DNA from 2 places in the Clostridium septicum genome. Region 1 is predicted to be linked to the other one. Evidence: a T-box and tRNA genes for the amino acid it is inferred to sense, from the RefSeq annotation. Region 1 holds a T-box; the other holds one or more tRNA genes.
The links. A T-box is a leader RNA that pairs with one kind of tRNA and senses whether it is charged. The one in region 1 lies ahead of asnS (asparagine--tRNA ligase), so its partner is inferred to be a tRNA-Asn.

Region 1 (11,754 bases):
ATAGGTATTATAGCTATATTTGGTATAGCATTCTTATTTTCAGAAAACAAGAAGAAAATCAATTGGAGACTTGTTGCTACTGGGCTTGGATTACAAATTGTATTAGCTCTTCTTATTTTAAAAGTTCCTGCTGGTAGAAAAGTATTTGAAGGTGCAAGCGCCGCTATTACTAAACTACTTGACTTTACTAAAGAAGGTACTAACTTTTTATTTGGATCATTAGCTGATTCAAGCAGCTCTGTAGGATTTGTATGGGTAGTTCAAATATTACCTACTATAGTTTTCTTCTCATCTTTAATGGGAGTTTTATACTATCTTGGAGTTATGCAAGCTATAGTTAAATTTATAGCTAAATTTATATGTAAATTACTTGGAACAAGTGGATCAGAAACACTAAGTGCTGTTGGTAATATATTCTTAGGCCAAACAGAAGCACCTTTACTTGTTAAACCTTTCGTAAAAACTATGACTAGATCTGAAATCATGGCTATTATGATTGGTGGTATGGCTACTGTTGCTGGTGGAGTTATGGCTGGATATGTTGCTATGGGTGTTCCTGCTGGTCACCTTTTAACTGCTAGTATAATGGCTGCTCCAGCAGGTTTAATATTAGCTAAAATCTTAGTTCCTGAAACTGAAGAAAGTGAAACTAAGAATTCTGCTGACATTGAAGTTGAAATCACAGCATCAAACGTTGTTGAAGCTGCTGCTAACGGAGCTAGTGATGGTTTAGGTCTTGCATTAAATGTTGGTGCTATGCTACTTGCATTCATTGCATTACTAGCATTACTTAACTTTATAATTGGTTCTATAGGTGGAATATTCGGATTCCCTGGTTTAAGTTTCCAATGGATAATCGGTAAGATTTTCTCACCATTAGTATTCATTATGGGTGTTCCAACACAAGATATTTCAGTTGCTGGTAGCTTATTAGGACAAAAAATAATCTTAAACGAATTCGTTGCTTATTCTGAGCTTTCAAACTATATAGTAGCAGGTACATTACATGAAAAAACTGTTATGATGCTAACTTATGCTTTATGCGGATTCGCTAACTTTAGTTCAATAGCTATTCAAATAGCTGGTATTGGTGGATTAGCACCAGAAAAGAAAAAGACAATTGCTAGCTTAGGATTTAAATCACTTTTAGGTGGTGTTTTAGCAACTTGCTTAACAGCTACAATTGCTGGTGTACTATTCTAATTTACAAATTATTAATAATAACTAAAATAAATATTAAATTTAATTATAAAAAACCTAGCTTTAAAGCTAGGTTTCTTTATTTTAAATTATTGTTATATCCTTAGTAACTGAGTTTAATACTTCACATCCATTTTTAGTTACTAATACTAAATCCTCTATTCTTACCCCGAAATTATCTTTTAAATATATCCCTGGCTCTATAGAGAATATCATTCCTGATTTAACTTCATCATTATTAACAGAGCTTACATCTCCAAAATCATGACATTCTATTCCTATACTATGACCTGTTCTATGAGTAAAATATTCTCCATATCCAGCATCTTCTATATGTCCTCGTGCTGCTTTATCTATTTCTGAAAATTTCACACCATCTTTTACTTTTGATATAGCTTTCAAGTTTGCTTCTTTTGCTATATTATATATCTTTTCATGCTCTTTCGTTGGGGCTTCTCCAAAAAATATAGTTCTAGTCATATCTGAACAATAATAATTATATATTCCTCCCATATCTATTACTATACTTTGACCTTTTCTTAACTTAGAATTCCCTGATTTATGATGAGGATCTGCACCATTTGGACTTGTTGCAATTATAGGTGAAAAAGAAAATGAATTCACTCCTTCTTTTTCATATAATTCAGCTAAAAGATTAGAATAATACTTTTCAGAATATCCTTCTTTAAAGTTCTCCCATAATTCTTTCATAACTTTGTCATTTATATTTGATGATTTTTTCATAAGCTTTATTTCTTCTTCATCTTTTATCATTCTTAATCTATCTATTATAGGAGATGAATTTACAAATCCTTTAACAATATTTCTATTCATTAAATTAATTAAGAAATGAGCTGGCCAAGTTTTATCCACACCTAAAGCCTTTTCTTTATCCACAACTGTGCATAATAAGTTTATTGGATCTTCTATATCTGAATACCATAATATATCTACTCCTAAATCTTCATATATAGGAAATAACTTATTTACTATAAACTTATGACTTCCATTAGTGTTTAAGTATAAAGCTATCATTCTCTCCCCCGGAGAAATCCACTTTCCTGTTAAATAAAAAATAGAAGGTGCTGATGTCACTATAATCTGATTTAGTCCTTGTTTTTCCATTGCTTCTAATACATTTTGTATTCTAGTTTCTTTCATTATTCCTTCCTCCTCAAATATTTTATCTCTTCTATTAATAGTATACTGTAAAGATACTATAATATCTATGTTATACTTTTAATTAAAACTTCTTATTCTAATTACTTCTAAGTGGTATAATATAATGTACGTTTATTTAGGAGGGGAAAAAATGAGGATAGCTGCTATTTCAGATATTCACGGTAATATTTACGCATTAATGAAAACATTAGAAGATATTGATGAACAAAAGGTTGATATGATTGTTTGCCTTGGGGATCTTGTTGGGTATGGTCCACATCCAAATGAGGTTATCGCATTAATCAGAAGACGAAATCTACCTTGTATAAAAGGAAATTATGATGCATCAGTTGTAGATGGTGCCTTTAGTTATATAAGGGATACAGAAATAAATTCTTTCTCTCTACCTTGGAATTGCCAAGAAGTAAGAGAATCAAATAAATTTTATCTAAATCAATTACCAGAATTTCTAGAATATAAAGTAGATGATTTAAAAATTAAGTTTGTTCATGGAAGTCCAAATAAGATAAATGAGTATTTATTTGCAGATGCTGAAAATACACAAAAAATAATGGAAGATTTAAAAGAAGATGTGTTAGTATGTGCCCATACTCATATACCAATCATTAAAGAGTTTAATAATAAATTATTTATTAATGTTGGTAGTGTTGGAAAGCCTAAAATAGGAAGACCCAATATTACTTATTGTATCTTAGATATAGAAAATAATACAGTTAAATCAAGAATCAGAGAATTAGAGTATGAATATAAAAGAATAGTGAAAGATACCCAACTATTATCTTTTCCTTGTAATTTAATAAACTCATATATATCTGGTAAAGAATAAATTATTACCAATACACTATTTAATTGTGTATTGGTAATTTTATTATATTAATCTATTAAGGTACCGACTACTCTCAAATTAGATAATATTTTATCTTTGTTTTCTGAGTGACAATTTAAAAATGCCTTTGTAACATCTTTTCCTGCCATAACTCCAAAATGGACACCATTTTGCCAGGCCTTTACGTCTGCAACATCATATACAGTTCCATTTATAGCAACTAAAGCTGCCATTCCATTCCTACCATTATACTTTTGAAGCTCATTAATAGTAAACTCTGTTGGCATATCCATAATTACATTTTCTCTACACCTTCTAGACATTTCTGGTACTATTACACCAATTAACTTTAATTCTCCTAAAACCTCATTTATATCTATATTCGAATTACTAAAAAAATCTGTTAAATCTTTTCCAGCCCTTAATCCATAGATATTTTCATTAAATACTCTATTATTTTTAACTAAATAAACATTGCTATTAATGGATATATATGCAGGCATACCATTTTTTCCATTGTAATTAGCTAATTCCTGTAATGTAAATTTTTTATTTACTAAAGATTCCCCTCTAAATGTATGGTTCTTACAATCATCTAAGTATTTAGTAACCTTATTACAAACCCCCTCCATAACTTCTATAATACTATCCTTGTAATCCTTTGGATACGTTAATAAAATAGTTTTTAATTGATTTAACTCTGTAAATTTTTCTTCTAAAAAATCCTTTTTGGTCATAAACTCCTCCAAATAAAACACTATAAAAATATATTATGATAAAAAGTTGCAAATGTTAGTAAATTAGTGTAAAATCGTAATAAACATTATAAATTATTACTGTGATGAGAAGAGTAGCTTTTGGATGTAGTCTTAGCGAATAAGGGATGGTGTGAGCCTTATACGAAACCTTTAGTGAAGAACATCTCTGAGTTTCTAACTGAAATCTAAATTTAAATGAGAGTAGGCTTAGACGGATTCAAACCGTTATTAATTGAATGACATTATTTGTGTCAGTTAAGTGGTCATATGTTTATGACAATTTGGGTGGTACCGCGAAAGTATCCTTTCGTCCCTTTATAGGGATGAAGGGTTTTTTTATTTTTAAGATATATTATATATAGGAGGCTTAATTTATGGATAAAGTAGTTTTAATTAAATCACTTTATAGAAATGAAAGTGAATACTTATCAAAAGAAGTTAAAATTTCTGGATGGATAAGAACATTAAGAGCATCAAATGCATTTGGATTTATAGAAGTTAATGATGGTACTTTCTTTAAAAATGTTCAAATTGTTTTTGATAACAAACTAGAAAACTTTAAGGAAGTTTCTAAATTACCTATAAGCTCATCAATATCTGTTGTAGGTACTTTAGTTGCTACTCCAGAAGCTAAACAACCATTTGAAATTCAAGCAAAAGAAATAGTTATTGAAGGCATGTCTCAATCAGACTATCCTCTTCAAAAGAAAAGACATACTTTTGAATATTTAAGAACTATAGCTCATTTAAGACCAAGAAGTAATGCATTCTCAGCAGTATTTAGAGTTCGTTCAGTAGCTGCTTATGCTATACACAAATTCTTCCAAGAAAGAGGATTTGTATATACTCATACTCCAATTTTAACTGGAAGTGACTGTGAAGGTGCTGGAGAAATGTTTAGAGTAACAACTCTAGATTTAAATAATACTCCAAAAACCGAAGATGGAGCTATAGATTTCAGTCAAGATTTCTTCGGTAAAGAATCAAATCTTACAGTATCAGGACAATTAAACGCTGAATGTTATGCTTTAGCATTTAGAAATGTTTATACTTTTGGACCTACATTCAGAGCTGAAAATTCAAATACAGCTAGACATGCGGCTGAATTCTGGATGATAGAACCTGAAATTTCATTTGCTGATTTAAAAGATGATATGGAATTAGCAGAAGATATGTTAAAATATGTTATTGAATATGTAATGACTGAATGTCCAGAAGAAATGGCATTCTTTAATCAATTCGTTGATAAAGGTGTTATCGATAGATTGAATCACGTAGTTTCATCAGATTTTGGAAAAGTTACTTATACTGAAGCTATAGAAATTTTAAAGAAATCTAATAAGAAATTTGATTATCCAGTAGAGTGGGGTATCGATTTACAAACTGAACATGAAAGATATCTTACTGAAGAACACTTTAAGAAACCATTGTTCGTTACTGATTATCCAAAAGATATTAAAGCATTTTATATGAGATTAAATGATGATCAAAAAACTGTTGCAGCTATGGACTTATTAGTTCCTGGAATAGGTGAAATAATCGGTGGTAGCCAAAGAGAAGAAAGAATCGATATTTTAACTAAGAGAATGGCTGAACTAGGTCTTAAAGAAGAAGACTATTGGTGGTATTTAGATCTTAGAAAATTCGGTGAAACTAAACATGCTGGATTCGGACTAGGATTTGAAAGACTTATAATGTATGTTACTGGTATGTCAAATATCAGAGACGTAATACCATTCCCAAGAACTACAGGACAATCTGAATTCTAATTAAACAAACCATAGTAAGCAGTATGTTTACTATGGTTTGTTCATTGCTATTTTACTAAATTATATTAAAGTAACTAACTTACTATTTTAATGCCTGTCCATAAATATAAAATAAACATTATTTTATATTTATGATCCTTTATAATATTCATAAATTTTTTCTACTAATTATCACCTTTAAGTTTAATTAAAACTCCATTATCTACTTCATAAATATAGTCACTTAGTTCCTCTATATCCTGATATATATGACTTGTCATCAGTATTGTTTTTCCCTTTTCTTTAAGTTCTATTAACTTTTCTTTTAGGTTTTTAACTCCCTCTTTATCTAATCCATTAAAAGGTTCATCTAATATTAATATTTCAGGATCCTCCATTATAGCTTGTGCTATACCTAATCGTTGCTTCATACCTAAAGAATATTCTTTTACTAACTTATTATCAATTGGATATAACTCTACAAATTTTAATACCTTTTCAATTTCTTTATTACCAATTTTATTTCTAATATTTGCTAAAAACTTTAAATTATCAAACGCATTATAATTTGGTAAAAATCCTGGTTGCTCAATTAACGCTCCAACATCATCAGGAAAATCTACATCAAACCCTATTTTTAAACCATTCACCATTACATATCCGGATGTCGGTCTAATAAATCCACATATGGATTTAAAAATTAAGGTTTTTCCTGAGCCATTTCTTCCCACAATCCCATAGCATTTTCCTCTTATAATATTTAAATTTATATTTTTTAAAACCGTTGTTCCTTTAAATATTTTTGTATAATTAACTATTTCTATTACATTATCATTCAAAAAATTATCCTCCTACTAATAATTAAATATCTACAATATCCTGTTTTTTGATTATAAATAGTCCTATTAAAAAATTTATTATTATAAAAGCAATAATAAATATCAAAGAACTCTTAAAATTCAATCCATTAAATCCATTCTCAAACATTTCATATCTTTTTAGCATTCCATTATTAACCAAAAACATTTTGCAAAATTCAGTCTTTTTAGGGTAAAATATTGGTGCTATATAAAACAGTATTCCTATAACACTTGCTTCATTTGATCTTGAAAAAATAGAATATAAATTATTTAAAAAAAGTTGTATAGCTACTACTGTCAAAATATTTAATAAAATAATATATAATGAAATACCATATTGATTTATATTTATTACGCTATTTATGTGTACTGGTGAATTTTGAAATGCTACATATCCACTTTTTATCAAAACTACAACTAGCGAAGATAAAAATAATGTAAAAAAATATATACTTATTCTTATTATTATCGTTAAATTAAAAGCTATAAACCACTTTGACTTCTTTTTAACTCTTGGTAGTACCAAAGTTGTACTTTCTCTAAATCTATCTATTGTAGATAAATTAAGCAAATTTAATACTATTATATATGGAGTAATCCATAATATAAAATAAAAAATGTTATATATACTATACTCTGTTACTAATCCACCATAAGTTTCTATAATAACATCTCCCATTAATAAAGTATTATTATCTATTCCCATTAATCCATAATGTAGATTTGTTATTAATATACCTACAACAAATAAAATTAAAATTCGCAGTGCTTCATTATTTACCTTGAAATTTATACTTACTATTCTTTTAATCATTTTCCATTAATGCCTTTCTACTAAAGAATAGATTTAAAAATAATATTACAAATAAAAGTATTAAACTAATTATAATTGAAGTACTTAAAGAAGTAGTAAATCCATTATAATTTTTAAACTTATGCTTAAATATAATAGATATTGTACCCAATCCTATATATTCATTTATTTTAAATATACCTTCATTTAAACCATATGACTCAATAATAATATTCATAATTAAATACATACTCATTATTGAGTATGAAACATTTTTTGATTTTATATAATTTATTAATAGATCTCTTAAATTTAAAACAATTGAGGAAGATATAAAGATTTGTAAAAAAGATATTAAAAACCCTTCGAGCGGCTTAAAACTATAAACAAAGAAATTTGGATATAACAAACCAGCAAGCTTAATGCTATTCTTATTTAATATAATTTCACTCCATTTATTTTCAAATTTAAACATTAGGAAGTTAATACTAAATACAATAATAAAAAAAGAAATTGTAAACAAAAAACTAAACACAATATTAGTTAAAATCTTAGATACAATCCATATTCTTTTTTCTTTAGTTCTTAACATTATAAATTTTATATAATCACTTTTAGTATTAAAAAAAGTTGTTAAAATTATAATATAAGGAAAGTAGAAACCTAAAATTAAACTGCTATAAGTTGTAGTTCTAAAAATTCCATCCCATATATTTAAATCTAAATTATAGCTATAACTTACTTCTGCTAATCGGTTAGTAATAATATAAATTACTACAGAAAATATTAATATACTTAATATTATTTTTTTTGATATATTACAAATATCTAAGTTTAACTTTACCAACTCTATAATTTTATCTCTATTATTCTTATTTCTCATATATGTCACCCTTTTTTGTTTTAGAAATAAATAGTGTTGAAAATAAAACAATTATAACTATTATTTCTACAAAAATATTACTTACAGTCATATCTGCACTTCTATAAAATTGACTAATGGATGATGGTGAATAGTTATATATATTTAAAATGGAACAGAACATACTTCCTAATATCCAAAATAGAAATGGTGAAAGTATTATTGCTATCTTATTTTTGATAAATGCAGAAATTGCTAATCCAATATTAGCATAAGCAAAACCTAAAATAAAATTTATAAACATATGCATCATTATATAAATACCAAAATTTTCAGTTAATAATTTTGCAAATGGTCCTCCAATTTTACCATATCCATAAAAGCTAGTTATATTACCTTTTAAAAAAGTAAAAATTAATATACTTAATATTATAGTTGGAATTATTATTGCTAATCCACCAGCAATTCCATTAACAAGTAATTTTGATAATATATATTTCCTATGGTTTATTCTCATATCTATTTGTTTAATAATGCCATATTCCTTATCTTCTATATATGACAATCCAAAAGGTAATACTGAGAGAATAGGCATTGTAACAATAGACATTAAGAATGAACTAAAAAATACTGAATATTTATTTAGACCGTTCTCTACCATAATTTTAGCCTTTTCTTGGAGTTCTGGTGTTTGGATATCAGGAGCATCATAATTGAAAAATATGTATTGTTTAATATCAATATATACACTAATAGAAGCAATTAATAATCCTATAAAAATAACTATAATAAATTTTTTACTTGTAATTACTCTTTTAAGTTCATTTAATATCATTCTTTCTCCTTTTTATAAACTTTTAATAATTTATTTTTACAAAAATAAATTATTAAAAATATTTTTGTACTATAGTAATTTATTATATCTATCATCTTGTAAACAAAGTATATAATTAATTTTAACTTTATCATTAGAATTTACAGACTAAGAATTACAATAATATGATATCTCTTCAACTATGAAAGTTAGCTAAGGAGTACATAAATATCATATTTAAAAAATAAAAATTTGTCAATTTTTATTTTATTATTTATAATTAAACTAAATTTTTTCATTTAATATTCTTGTTATTTGTATTATTTATTTAAACATTATATACATAAATATAAAATCATCCGTATTTGTGATATTTATACTTGCCTAAATCTAACAAAATCTACATTTTATTATAATATAGTTCATTAACTCTAAATATAAATTATTTATTAGCAATAAATTTTATTTACTTATTATAATCAGAAGGAAATTTGTGTTATTCACCATAGATATAAACCTTTTTAAATTCCACGTATGATATAAGGCTTCCTAAATACAAAAAAAGTATAGGAAGTAATTTATCAACACCTACTTCTTATACTTTTTCATTTTATCTTCATATAAAAATCCCTTATTCATACTAAAAATATATAATTAAAAGTTACTTCTCTATTATATCTAATTCTCTTACATTCCATTTAACAAACAATATAAGCCCAATATTTATTATAGTTGTTATACCTAAAATTAACCCTATCGGTATTCCACTATCTATTACTTGTCCAAATAATAATTGTCCTGGTGCAACACTTATTGTTGCTACTGCTGTTGAAAAAGCTGATACACGTCCTAACATATCTGCTGGTACTTCTTTTTGTATAAATGTCAAAGTTAATATATTTGATAATGCTAAAGATAGCATTATAGCCATACCGCTAATAGCAAATATTCCTGCTAAAGCATAACTATTTATATTTATAAATCCTAATATAGACATTAACATAACCCCTAATATCATAGGAAAATATGTATAATGGATTTTCTTCATAGAGAACATATTTGGTTTTATACTTATTAAAATACCACCTAATATCATCCCAATAACGCATATGCCTTCTACTATTCCATAAATCTGTGAAGGTAATCCAAGTAATATATTTATAAAGTATGGTGCAACTATTGATAATATTGGCACTAAAAAAATATTACAAAGAGCATAGGAAACTATAATTCCTAATACAACTTTCTTTTCCTTTTTTAAGTAACCAAAACTATTTTTCATATCTACAAATGATTTTCTTAAAAAATCCACTGATAATAAATTTTCCTTATTATTACAACATATCTCCTCTTTTTTTCTTACATCTGGAATATCCAAGAATAATTCCATAATTGCCGATACTAAGAAACTTATTGCATTTATAATTACTATTAACTTAATTCCTAATAAACCATAAAGAACTCCAGCAAGTATTGGTCCTACAAAATTTACAACAGATCCTACTTGATTTATTATTCCATTTGCTGTAGTAAGTTTGTCTTCATTTACTATTTGCGGAATTGAAGATGTTACTGCAGGTCCATATAAAGTAGAACATATTGATAATATAAACATAACTACAGCAACTATTAACTCATTATCACTTCCATTTAGTAATATAAATGCATATGCTCCAATTAATATAGTACAAAATAAATCTAAGTAAACCATTATTTTCTTTCTATTCACATTATCTACAATTCTACCTGCAATTGGTGCAAATATAATATAAGGTATAGTTGATATTGCTAATATATTAGCAAAGGCTGCTGTACTTCCTGTAAATTCTAATAAATATAAAGACATGCTAAATCTTTGAATTGCATTTCCAAAAAGTGAGATTATCTGTCCTATTACTATTATTATAAAGTTTTTATTTATCATGTATCCTCCCTGAAAAGTTCATATTCAGTGCATACCGGATACTCTCCATTTTCACTTGTCTTAATATTAGCTTCTATTCCATATATCTTCCTTAAAGTTTCTTTATTAATTACATCTATTGGCTTTCCTTCACAAATAATCTTTCCTTTTTTTAGTCCTATTATATTATCTGCAAATCTACAAGCATTGTTAAGTTCATGAAGAACTATAACTACTGTAATATTTTTTTCTTTATTAAGCTTCTGAAGAACTTCTAATACCTCAAGTTGATATGACATATCTAAATAAGTTGTAGGCTCATCAAGCATTATAATATCTGTTTCCTGAGCTAATGTCATGGCAATCCATGCCCTTTGTCTTTGCCCACCAGATAAATTTTCAACCTCTCTATTTGCAAATTCATTAAGGCCAGTTTCCTCTATTGCCCAGTCAATAATCTCTTTGTCATGATTATTAAGTCCACCTATAATTTTTTGATGTGGAAATCTTCCATAAGCCACAAGTTCTCTTACTGTAAGTCCACTAGGACAAACCGGTCCTTGTGGAAGAAAAGCAATTTCTTTTGCTATATACTTTTCTTTTATCTTTTTTAGATTTTTGTTATTTACAAAAATATCCCCACTTTTAGGTTTATTAATTCTTGCTATAGTTTTAAGCAAAGTTGATTTTCCGCATCCATTAGCTCCAATTATTATATTTATTTTACCCTTTTGTATTGATAAATCCATATCTTCAATTATAGTATTATTTTCATATGCTACTGATAAGTTCTTTACACTAATAGCCT
Region 2 (11,754 bases), 260 kb from region 1:
CTGATCCTCCACCCATTTTTTTTGCATATAATCCATGGGAAATTGATTTTATTATATCATCTGGATTATCTTCTCCTGAAGCAATATAAGTATTTGTCATTCTAGATGTAGGTGCATACTTATAGCTTTGTCTTCTTGAGCTTCCAGTTGGTTCCATACCCATTCTTCTACCGTTTAGTTTATCTATCATATATGATTTTAAAATACCATTTTCTATAAGAATATTTTTTCTAGTTTTATTACCTTCGTCATCTATATTTAAAGAACCCCAAGCATTTGGTATTGTTCCATCATCTATTGCTGTTACTTTAGGTGATGCTATCTGCTTTCCTAACATTCCAGTAAATACAGAATTTCCTTTTGCTACAGCCGTTGCTTCTAATGAATGTCCACAAGCTTCATGGAATATAACTCCTCCAAAACCGTTATCAATTGCTACTGCCATTTTTCCAGCTGGACAATGTTTAGCATGTAACATTGTATATGCAACTCTTGAAGCCTCTTTTCCATAATATTCTGGATCTATTTCCCTAAACATTTCAAATCCCATATGTCTTCCTGGTCCTTCAAAACCAGTTTGATTTTCTCCATTATAAGATGCCACTGAGCTTATTGCTAACCTAGTTCTCACTCTTTTATCTTCTGTATATAACCCTTCTGAATTTGCAATTAATATATTTTGCTCTTTATCTGCATACCCAACAGAAACCTGAGATATTTCGCTACTATAATCCTTAGCAGATTTATATGCTGTCTTCATAATACCTATTTTCTTGTCTATTCCTATTGATGATGGTAAATATATTATTGGATGAATATTATTGTTAAACCTATCTGTTAAAATAACGTTACCATCCTCTTTTAATTCTCCTAATGCTAAAGCAGCCTTTTGTGCTGTATCTAATAAAGATGTCAAACTATTATTATTTGTATAAGCATATATACTTTTAAACCCTTTAAATATTCTAATTCCTATTCCATAACTTCTTCCTGCTACTGAATTTTCTACCTTTCCATTTAATATACTTATAGAAGTATCTATTGTATCCTCTTCAAATATTTCTGCGAAATCTCCACCAGTTATTAAACATCTAGCTAATACGCGAGATGCTATGCTTTTTGATAACATATTACTCCTCCTCTTCCATTACATTTCTTCCATCACTAAATACATTTGACCAACTTTTAACATAACCTTGGCTACTCCATTCTGCCATTATAACCTCTTCCTCTCCATTCAGTTTTATATTTACTAATGGTGACCCTTTTAATCTTCTATTATCAACTTCATAAACTGCAATATTATCTTCAAAAACTATTATGGCAATTCTTTCTGTAGGCGCTATATATGCATCTCTTATAAGCGGTAATTCTCCCTTTAAGACTTTCCAAGGTACAGTTAGAGCATCATAATTTAAAAGCTTTTTATTTGGATTTAACCCTATAGCATAATCTAGACCATTACTATTTAAGTCCACAGGCGATATTTTACCAACTAACTTCCATTTACCTTCTTTTCTCTCAATTGAAAAATTACTATAATCTATATTAGTATTAAGTTTTGCTTTACTTTCTGCACTTAATTTACTTAATTCATTTTCATAAGCTATCTTATATTTTTCAGATGCATCCTTAGAATATATTTCTTCTATTATTATACCATTTTCTGCATTAATATTATCTATAGGTATAACTTGATATATAGGAAATTTATTTTGAAAATCATTACCTTCATATTTTTCTATTGCTATATAATTATTTCCTACAAATTTTATATTCTTATAAACATTTTTATCCTTAATTTCACTATTAACTTCTACATCTTTTCCATCTATAGGTGATACATTAAAATATTCTATCTCATTGCCATTATAATTAGCTGTATTACTTTTTAATGCCCATATTCCTGTCATTCTAGGAAAAATTATATTTTCCTTTTCCATTATAGGCTGTAACTCACCATCTTTGAATGATATCCATAATGTTCTATATTTTTCCTTGGTATATCCCCCATCTTCATTTTTCTTTCTTGGAACTTTTAAACCAAGCATTACTCCAACTTCACTATTATAATCATTTGCTGCTGATTCATCGGAATAATTATTTTTATTTTCTAAAGGATAATCTTTGTCTTCTACATTTTCTGATATTCTACTAAGTTCTAAAATCATTCCCCTATAGAATAAAAATCCTCTATCCTTTTCTTTTATAATAAATTCACCTATTAATGTATTATTTTTATTTATTATAGATATTACATCTATTTTATCGTCATTATTTATAAATGATGATACTTTTAGACCGGCTTCATATGATAACATATAATTTTTATCTACAACCTTTAACTTATATTTAGGTCTATCATATTTTACATCTTTAATCTCAATAGCACTATCACTTATATTAATTTCACTATCTGTAATATCATTATCAACACTTGCAATATTTAAATTTTCATCTACTATCTCCACTGAATCTACTTTCCAACTTCCTTTTATACTTAGTAAGTTATTTTTAGGAGTTTTAGTTGTTGCTATATCTTTTCCCCCTATTTTGTGACAGCCTGAAAGCAAAAATAAAACCACAAAAATATTTATAAAATAAATAAATTTTTTCATTTATATTACTCCTCTACTTCAATGGGAATAATTACTTCTACAACTGTTCCTATGCCCAAAGTACTATTAATATTAAACTTTCCATTATGTAATTTTATTATTTCATCACATATTGATAACCCAATTCCATTTTGAGATTTAGATGTTTTTCCTTTAAAGAATTTTTCTTTAACTCGTGGGAGGTCTTCCTTAGATATACCTATTCCATTATCCTCTATTATAAATTTTATATACTCACTCTCATTAGAAACCGTTAAAGACACCTTTCCTCCTGATTCAGTAAATTTGAAAGAATTATCTAATAAATTTATTAAAATTTGTTTCAATCTATTTCCATCTATATATACTCTTCCTAAATTATTTAACTTATTTACTTTAAAATTTAATCCTTCCCTGTTAGCTCTAGGCGACATATAATTTTTAATATAAATAATAAAAGTATCTAAATCTACATTTGCTTTTTTTAATGATATATTATCATTAATTAGCCTTGAAAAATCTAATAATTCTTCCACCATACTAGTTAGTCGTTCTGTTTCTTTTTCTATTATATCAAAACCAACCTTTAGTGTTTCTTTATCTGTTGATTCATCATTTAATGTTATAGCCCAACCTTTTATAGCAGTAAGAGGAGTCCTTAATTCATGAGATACAGATGATATAAATTCATTTTTAAGTTGTTCTCTTTTTTCTAACTCATCGGCCATATAATTTAAAGTATTAGCTAATTTACCAACCTCATCCTCATCTTTTACTTTACTTCTTATCGCCATATCCCCTGAAGCCATTTTTTCGGCTATAAGTGTAAGTGAATTTATTGGCTCAATTATACTATTAGAAATCAAAATACTAAGAATAACTCCTATAACTAATACTAATATTGATATAATTAAAAAGAATCCTACTATTACTTCTATAGTTCCATCTACTGCTTCCATAGATGTTATTAATCTTATAACCCCAACTACGCTACCATTAGATGTAATCGGTGCTGATACTACCATAATCTTATTTTTATAATAATCTACGTTTCCAATCCATCTGCTAATATGCCCATTAATAGCTTTTTCTATATCTGGAGTTTTTAACAATTCTTCATCTTTAACGCCTATAGAATCCATTAATAATTTACCTTTATTATCTAAAATCTCTACTTGAGCATTACTTTGATTCCAAAAAGCATCAACATTATCTGAAATAACATCAACCAATGATGCTGCCGAAAAATATTTATTATAAAAATTGGTTGAAACCTTAATTTGATTTCTTAATAGTTCTTCAGTGTTATCATAATAATATTTTCTAACAAAAATAAGTAATAATACATTTAAAAAAACTATTATTGAAAAAATAACTATAAAAAAATTTCTTATAAGCCTAATTTTTATACTTTTACTTTTTAAACTCTCCATCTATATCCAATTCCCCATACAGTTTCTATATATTTTGGTTCATATGAATCATCTTCTATTTTAGCCCTTAACCTTCTTATATTTACATCTATTATTTTAGGATCACCAAAATAATTTTCTCCCCAAACTAAATCTAATAATTCATCCCTTTTAAATGCTCTATTAGGATTCTCTAAAAATAGTTTCATTAATAGATATTCTTTAGGTGTAAGATCTATCTCTTCTTCTTGTTTCAATAATTTTTGAGAATATAAATCTATAGTAAAATTACCAACTATTAATTTTTCTCTTTTATTTTGTTTCTCTACAATCCTTCTTAAAAGAGCTTTAACTCTTAAAACTACTTCTATTGGATTAAAAGGTTTTACTATATAATCATCTGCACCATACTCTAATCCCATAATTTTATCTATATCTTGACTTTTAGCTGTTAACATTATTATACCCATATTTGGATATTTCCTTCTTAATGTATCACAAACTTCAAAACCATCTATTCCAGGTAACATTACATCTAAAATAGCTATTTCAGGTCTTTCTAAATCTGCAATTTTTAATCCATCTTCTCCGTTATCTGTTTCTAATACCTTTAAATCATTTCTTTTTAAATTTATCTTTAAAAATCCTCTAATACTAGCCTCATCTTCTACTAATAAAACTTTTCCCATAAAATCACCTCTAAAAATATTATTCCTTAATTTATATAATACTTTAAGTATTAATTTTTTCCAATTATCTAAATATATAAAATAAAGAGACGGTTTACCGTCTCTTTATTTTAATGTTCTAAATTCAAAACCCTTTGCTCTTAAGTAATCTATAGCATTTTGTAAATACTCAGCTGTTGTTTTCTTTCCTGCTGAATCATGCATTAATACTATTACAGTATCATAATCAAACTGGTCAATTGTTTCCCTTAACCTTCCAATTAGTTCCTCTGTTGAGCGATTATTTGCCTCTGCATCTCCGTTTAATGAATTCCAATCTACTTGGTATAACCCTTGTTTTGATAGTTCAGCATCTAATGCACTTACTCCATCCCAAGTTCCATGTCCACCAGGTAATCTAATTACTCTGGTATCAAAATCCTTACCTAGTTTTTCTTTAAGTATTTTTCTGTTTTTTTCCATATCATTCATGAAAGAATTTACATCTACTGAACCGTTAGGATATAAAATTTTATAATCATGAGAATATCCATGATTCGCTATAGCATGTCCTTCTTTAACCATTCTTTTAAGTAATTCACCTGATTTAGGATTTTCCTCTATTGCTGATCCTAAAGTGAAGAATGTAGCTTTTATATTATTATCTTTTAATGTATCTAATATTTTACCAGTTACATTCTCTGATGGACCGTCATCAAATGTAAGATATGCTATCTTTTTTCCATCGGTTCTTTGAAAGTTCCATTTATACATTGTTTCAGGTAATACCACTGATGCATCATCTGCATTTGGATCATCTTTTAATGATAGATAATTTGAATTATCTAAAGTAACTTCTTTAGGTTTATCAGAATTTACTTCTGATGTTTTGGGATTTTCACTACTATTCTTATTCTCTATTTCATCTGCCTTTATATCTATAGTATCATTTTTTAATTTAGTTGAAAGAAAAATCACTGCAAATACGCAAAAAATTAATGCGCTTACAAATATAATAAAATTCTTTTGCTTCTTCCTTTTTATCATTTTTTTGGATTTTTTCATATTTTTAACACACTCCTATAAAGCTAATAAATCATCTAAATTAATTATATACCCTTGTCCACTTTAATAATTTACATTTTATTAACCAAAAGTTACGAAAAAGTTACAAAATTACATACCTTTTCGCCTTTAAATGACTAAAATTTCAAAATAAGTGTACATAAATAATATTATTAACTATGTAATTTTAATAATATATATTATCCCATTTGAATAAAAATTAACGCGCAAAAAAATAGTTTTATAAAAATAGATTGTTTCCATTCTTATAAAACTATTTTTATTAAATAATGGCTCCGTGGAGAGGATTCGAACCTCCAACCTATCGGTTAACAGCCGAGTGCTCCACCATTGAGCTACCACGGAATATTATTCAGAATATATTCTCTGAAAATTGCACATGAATGAGAGCCAAAATCTTTGATTTCGTTTCTCGAATTCACTCAGCTCTGCTAAGTTTCATCTTTTTGTTTTGGTCAAGCCCTCGACCTATTAGTATCAGTCAGCTAAATATGTTACCACACTTACACCTCTGACCTATCAACCTTGTGTTCTTCAAGGGGTCTTACTAGCTTATGCTATGGGAAATCTCATCTTGAGGGGGGCTTCACGCTTAGATGCTTTCAGCGTTTATCCCTTCCCGACTTAGCTACCCAGCCATGCTCCTGGCGGAACAACTGGTGCACCAGAGGTCAGTCCATCCCGGTCCTCTCGTACTAAGGACAGCTCCTCTCAAATTTCCTACGCCCGCGACGGATAGGGACCGAACTGTCTCACGACGTTCTGAACCCAGCTCGCGTGCCGCTTTAATGGGCGAACAGCCCAACCCTTGGGACCTACTACAGCCCCAGGATGCGACGAGCCGACATCGAGGTGCCAAACCTCCCCGTCGATGTGGACTCTTGGGGGAGATCAGCCTGTTATCCCCGAGGTAGCTTTTATCCGTTGAGCGATGGCCCTCCCACGAGGTACCACCGGATCACTAAGCCCGACTTTCGTCCCTGCTCCACTTGTGGGTGTCGCAGTCAGGCTCCCTTCTGCCTTTGCACTCTTCGAACGATTTCCGACCGTTCTGAGGGAACCTTTGGGCGCCTCCGTTACTTTTTAGGAGGCGACCGCCCCAGTCAAACTGCCCACCTAACAATGTCCCGTCACCAGATTCATGGCGTCCGGTTAGAACCCCAATACTGTCAGGGTGGTATCCCAAGGTTGACTCCACCAAGGCTGACGCCCTAGTTTCCAAGTCTCCCACCTATCCTGTACAGACAATATCGGAATTCAATGCTAAGCTACAGTAAAGCTCTACGGGGTCTTTCCGTCCAATCGCGGGTAGCGAGCATCTTCACTCGCACTACAACTTCGCCGGATTTGCAGTTGAGACAGTGCCCAAGTCATTACGCCATTCGTGCGGGTCAGAACTTACCTGACAAGGAATTTCGCTACCTTAGGACCGTTATAGTTACGGCCGCCGTTTACTGGGGCTTAAGTTCACACCTTCGCTTGCGCTAAGTGTTCCCCTTAACCTTCCAGCACCGGGCAGGCGTCAGCCCCTATACATCAGCTTGCGCTTTAGCAGAGACCTGTGTTTTTGCTAAACAGTTGCTTGGGCCTATTCTCTGCGGCCTACTCTCGTAGGCACCCCTTCTCGCTAACTTACGGGGTCAATTTGCCTAGTTCCTTAACTGCAATTCTTCCGCTGGTCTTAGGATTCTCTCCTCATCTACCTGTGTCGGTTTGCGGTACGGGCACTACTTCTCTCTCTAGATGCTTTTCTTGGAAGCATGGAATCAGATACTTCAGCCTAATGGCCTTCCCCATCACGCCTCAGGATTGTTGAAACGGATTTGCCTATTTCAACTCCCTAAACGCTTAGACTAGCATTTCCAATCGCTAGCACATCCTATCCTTCTCCGTCACACCATCGATAATAACGATTGTAGTGGTATCGGAATATCAACCGATTGTCCATCGCCTACGCCTATCGGCCTCGGCTTAGGTCCCGACTAACCCTGGGCGGACGAGCCTTCCCCAGGAAACCTTAGATTTTCGACCTGTGAGATTCTCACTCACATCTCGCTACTAATGCCAACATTCTCACTCGTAATCAGTCCACCGCTCCTTACGGTACGACTTCAGCCCGATTACGACGCTCCTCTACCGCTCATCTTACGATGAGCCCGTAGCTTCGGTGGTAAGTTTGAGCCCCGGACATTTTCGGCGCAGGATCTCTCGACTAGTGAGCTATTACGCACTCTTTCAATGAGTGGCTGCTTCTAAGCCAACATCCTAGTTGTCTTAGAAATCCCACATCCTTTTCCACTTAACTTACACTTTGGGACCTTAGCTGACGATCTGGGCTTTTTCCCTTTTGACCACGGATCTTATCATTCGTAGTCTGACTGCCGGACTAATAGTATATGGCATTCGGAGTTTGATAAGGTTCGGTAAGCGATACGCCCCCTAGCCCATTCAGTGCTCTACCTCCATTACTCATATCCGACGCTAGCCCTAAAGCTATTTCGAGGAGAACCAGCTATCTCCGAGTTCGATTGGAATTTCTCCGCTATCCACAGCTCATCCCATGCTTTTTCAACAGCAACGTGGTTCGGTCCTCCACGGGGTTTTACCCCCGCTTCAACCTGGCCATGGATAGGTCACCCGGTTTCGGGTCTACGGCATGCAACTACTCGCCCTATTAAGACTCGGTTTCCCTTCGGCTCCGTACCTTAAGTACTTAACCTTGCTACATACCGTAACTCGTTGGCTCGTTCTACAAAAAGCACGTCATCACACTCATATGGTGCTCTGACCGGTTGTAGGCACACGGTTTCAGGTTCTATTTCACTCCCCTCCCGGGGTTCTTTTCACCTTTCCCTCACGGTACTGCTTCACTATCGGTCATCAGGTAGTATTTAGCCTTGGGAGGTGGTCCTCCCTGCTTCCCACAAGGTTTCACGTGTCTCGTGGTACTCTGGATCAGAACTTAGTTATTATAATTTTTATTTACGTGGCTATTACACTCTGTGGCTTAACTTTCCAGTTAAATTCAATTAATTATAATTTCCTGTTAATGTTCTGTCCGCAACCCCAGAGATAAATCTCTGGTTTGGGCTCTTTCCCTTTCGCTCGCCGCTACTTAGAAAATCGATTTTTCTTTCTCTTCCTCCAGGTACTTAGATGTTTCAGTTCCCTGGGTTTACCTTCCTGCAACTATTTATTCATTACAGGATACATGGGGTTTCCCATGTGAGTTTCCTCATTCGGAGATCTCCGGATCACTGGCTATGTGCGCCTACCCGAAGCTTTTCGCAGCTTATCACGTCCTTCATCGGCTCCTGATGCCAAGGCATTCACCATGTGCCCTTTGTAGCTTGACCTATACGGTTCTCTTTTACAAAGAGTTAATTTACTTTCACAAAGAATATTATTCTTGGCTTGTTGTCACTTCTCAATTAACTTTCGTTAATTTGAAACTCCTGTTCACATACGCTTTCAGGAGTAAGTTCAAATAACTAAATTCTAAATTTAGATTCTCACTTAAGTTGTTTTTAATTCATGTGCAATTTTCAAAGAACAATGGTGGGTCTAAATGGACTCGAACCATCGACCTCACGCTTATCAGGCGTGCGCTCTAACCAGCTGAGCTATAGACCCATAATTTCGAAGGAAAATCCCTCAAAATTGAACAGAAGTTAAGATACCATATCTTTTGAGTTATTACTAGTTAATCATCTTGTTAACTAGATTTCTCCATAGAAAGGAGGTGATCCAGCCGCAGGTTCTCCTACGGCTACCTTGTTACGACTTCACCCCAATCGCTGACCCTACCTTAGGTCGCTGCCTCCTTACGGTTAGCTCACGAACTTTGGGTATTGCCAACTCTCATGGTGTGACGGGCGGTGTGTACAAGGCCCGGGAACGTATTCACCGCGACATGCTGATTCGCGATTACTAGCAACTCCAGCTTCATGTAGGCGAGTTTCAGCCTACAATCCGAACTGAGACAAGTTTTATAGTTTAGCTCCACCTCGCGGTATTGCATCTCGTTGTACTTGCCATTGTAGCACGTGTGTAGCCCTAGACATAAGGGGCATGATGATTTGACGTCATCCCCACCTTCCTCCCGGTTAACCCGGGCAGTCTCGCTAGAGTGCTCAACTAAATGGTAGCAACTAACAATAAGGGTTGCGCTCGTTGCGGGACTTAACCCAACATCTCACGACACGAGCTGACGACAACCATGCACCACCTGTCATCCTGTCCCCGAAGGGACTTCCTCGATTAAGAGTAATGCAGGAGATGTCAAGTCTAGGTAAGGTTCTTCGCGTTGCTTCGAATTAAACCACATGCTCCGCTGCTTGTGCGGGCCCCCGTCAATTCCTTTGAGTTTTAATCTTGCGACCGTACTCCCCAGGCGGGATACTTAATGTGTTAACGGCGGCACGGAAGGAGTTGATACCTCCCACACCTAGTATCCATCGTTTACGGCGTGGACTACCAGGGTATCTAATCCTGTTTGCTCCCCACGCTTTCGAGCCTCAGCGTCAGTTACAGTCCAGAGAGTCGCCTTCGCCACTGGTGTTCTTCCTAATCTCTACGCATTTCACCGCTACACTAGGAATTCCACTCTCCTCTCCTGCACTCTAGACTTCCAGTTTGAAATGCAGCCCCCAGGTTGAGCCCGGGTATTTCACATCTCACTTAAAAGTCCGCCTACGCTCCCTTTACGCCCAGTAAATCCGGACAACGCTCGCCACCTACGTATTACCGCGGCTGCTGGCACGTAGTTAGCCGTGGCTTCCTCCTCAGGTACCGTCATTATCGTCCCTGAAGACAGAGCTTTACGATCCGAAAACCTTCATCACTCACGCGGCGTTGCTGCATCAGGGTTTCCCCCATTGTGCAATATTCCCCACTGCTGCCTCCCGTAGGAGTCTGGGCCGTGTCTCAGTCCCAATGTGGCCGATCACCCTCTCAGGTCGGCTACGCATCGTCGCCTTGGTGAGCCGTTACCTCACCAACTAGCTAATGCGCCGCGGGCCCATCTTGTAGCGGATTACTCCTTTAATTGCTGCTCCATGCGAAGCTGCAATGTTATGCGGTATTAATCTCCCTTTCGGGAGGCTATTCCCCTCTACAAGGCAGGTTGCCCACGTGTTACTCACCCGTCCGCCGCTAGGTTTGTTTCCGAAGAAACTCCCCTCGCTCGACTTGCATGTGTTAGGCACGCCGCCAGCGTTCGTCCTGAGCCAGGATCAAACTCTCACTAAAAAGTTTAATCTGTTGCTCAAATTACTTTGAGTCTTTTAAGACTCTCAAAAGAATTGCTGGTTATTACTTAACTTTTATTCTGTTCAATTTTCAAAGATCTCATCGCTTCAAGCGACTTTCTTATCTTAGCACCTTAAGTTTTTTTTGTCAACATATTTTTTAATATGCTTTAAAATACTTTTGCGTCATCTCTAACGCATTTCCTAAGGACATGAATCATTTTATCATAGGATTATATTTAATCTCCCATTTATTTTGTATTCTGATTAAATTATTCTTATTTTTCTACAATTATACATATTTTTTCTTTATTTTTCTTGTATTGACACACTAGGAACTGTTTAAAGGATTTTTATTTTAGTAAATGGTAATATATTAAAATAAATTATTTTATTTTAATAAATCTACCTAGAATTATCACATGTAAGGTATTATAATATATTAGTATAATTTGCATCTATAGCTCAGTTGGATAGAGTGCTGGACTTCGAATCCAGGCGTCGGGGGTTCGAATCCCTCTAGGTGCACCAAAAAAGACTATATCAGTTTGTAAGATATAGTCTTTTTTATTTATTATATTTTTTAGCATTTATATTAACCTTATTTTTGCTTAACTAACACATAAGCAGAGATTGCAGAAACTTTTATTTTATCCCCTTCTATCCTACTTATACTATTTATCCCTGATAGTTCTCCATTTACAACTATATCCCAATTCTTATCAGGTAAATTTATTGTTAT

Region 2: it encodes a tRNA-Asn, which carries the amino acid that the T-box ahead of asnS (asparagine--tRNA ligase) is inferred to sense. The anticodon was not compared.

Annotation. Positions count from the first base shown of each region.
Region 1 covers NZ_CP023671.1:1,903,901-1,915,654, reverse strand. Annotated here, with positions in the region: gene CP523_RS08490 (NupC/NupG family nucleoside CNT transporter) at 1-1,203, shown strand, start outside; gene CP523_RS08485 (M24 family metallopeptidase) at 1,285-2,361, opposite strand; gene CP523_RS08480 (metallophosphoesterase family protein) at 2,513-3,208, shown strand; gene CP523_RS16230 (cytochrome b5 domain-containing protein) at 3,256-3,945, opposite strand; T-box leader at 4,038-4,284, shown strand; gene asnS (asparagine--tRNA ligase) at 4,341-5,735, shown strand; gene CP523_RS08465 (ABC transporter ATP-binding protein) at 5,900-6,553, opposite strand; gene CP523_RS08460 (hypothetical protein) at 6,576-7,388, opposite strand; gene CP523_RS08455 (hypothetical protein) at 7,381-8,250, opposite strand; gene CP523_RS08450 (hypothetical protein) at 8,240-9,064, opposite strand; gene CP523_RS08445 (MFS transporter) at 9,705-10,967, opposite strand; gene CP523_RS08440 (ABC transporter ATP-binding protein) at 10,964-11,754, opposite strand, start outside.
Region 2 covers NZ_CP023671.1:2,162,784-2,174,537, reverse strand. Annotated here, with positions in the region: gene CP523_RS09935 (TldD/PmbA family protein) at 1-1,129, opposite strand, end outside; gene CP523_RS09930 (hypothetical protein) at 1,131-2,618, opposite strand; gene CP523_RS09925 (sensor histidine kinase) at 2,624-4,030, opposite strand; gene CP523_RS09920 (response regulator transcription factor) at 4,018-4,698, opposite strand; gene CP523_RS09915 (polysaccharide deacetylase family protein) at 4,804-5,742, opposite strand; tRNA gene CP523_RS09910 (tRNA-Asn) at 6,034-6,108, opposite strand; rRNA gene CP523_RS09905 (23S ribosomal RNA) at 6,215-9,119, opposite strand; tRNA gene CP523_RS09900 (tRNA-Ile) at 9,320-9,396, opposite strand; rRNA gene CP523_RS09895 (16S ribosomal RNA) at 9,499-11,013, opposite strand; tRNA gene CP523_RS09890 (tRNA-Arg) at 11,467-11,543, shown strand; gene CP523_RS16585 (alpha-1,6-glucosidase domain-containing protein) at 11,614-11,754, opposite strand, start outside.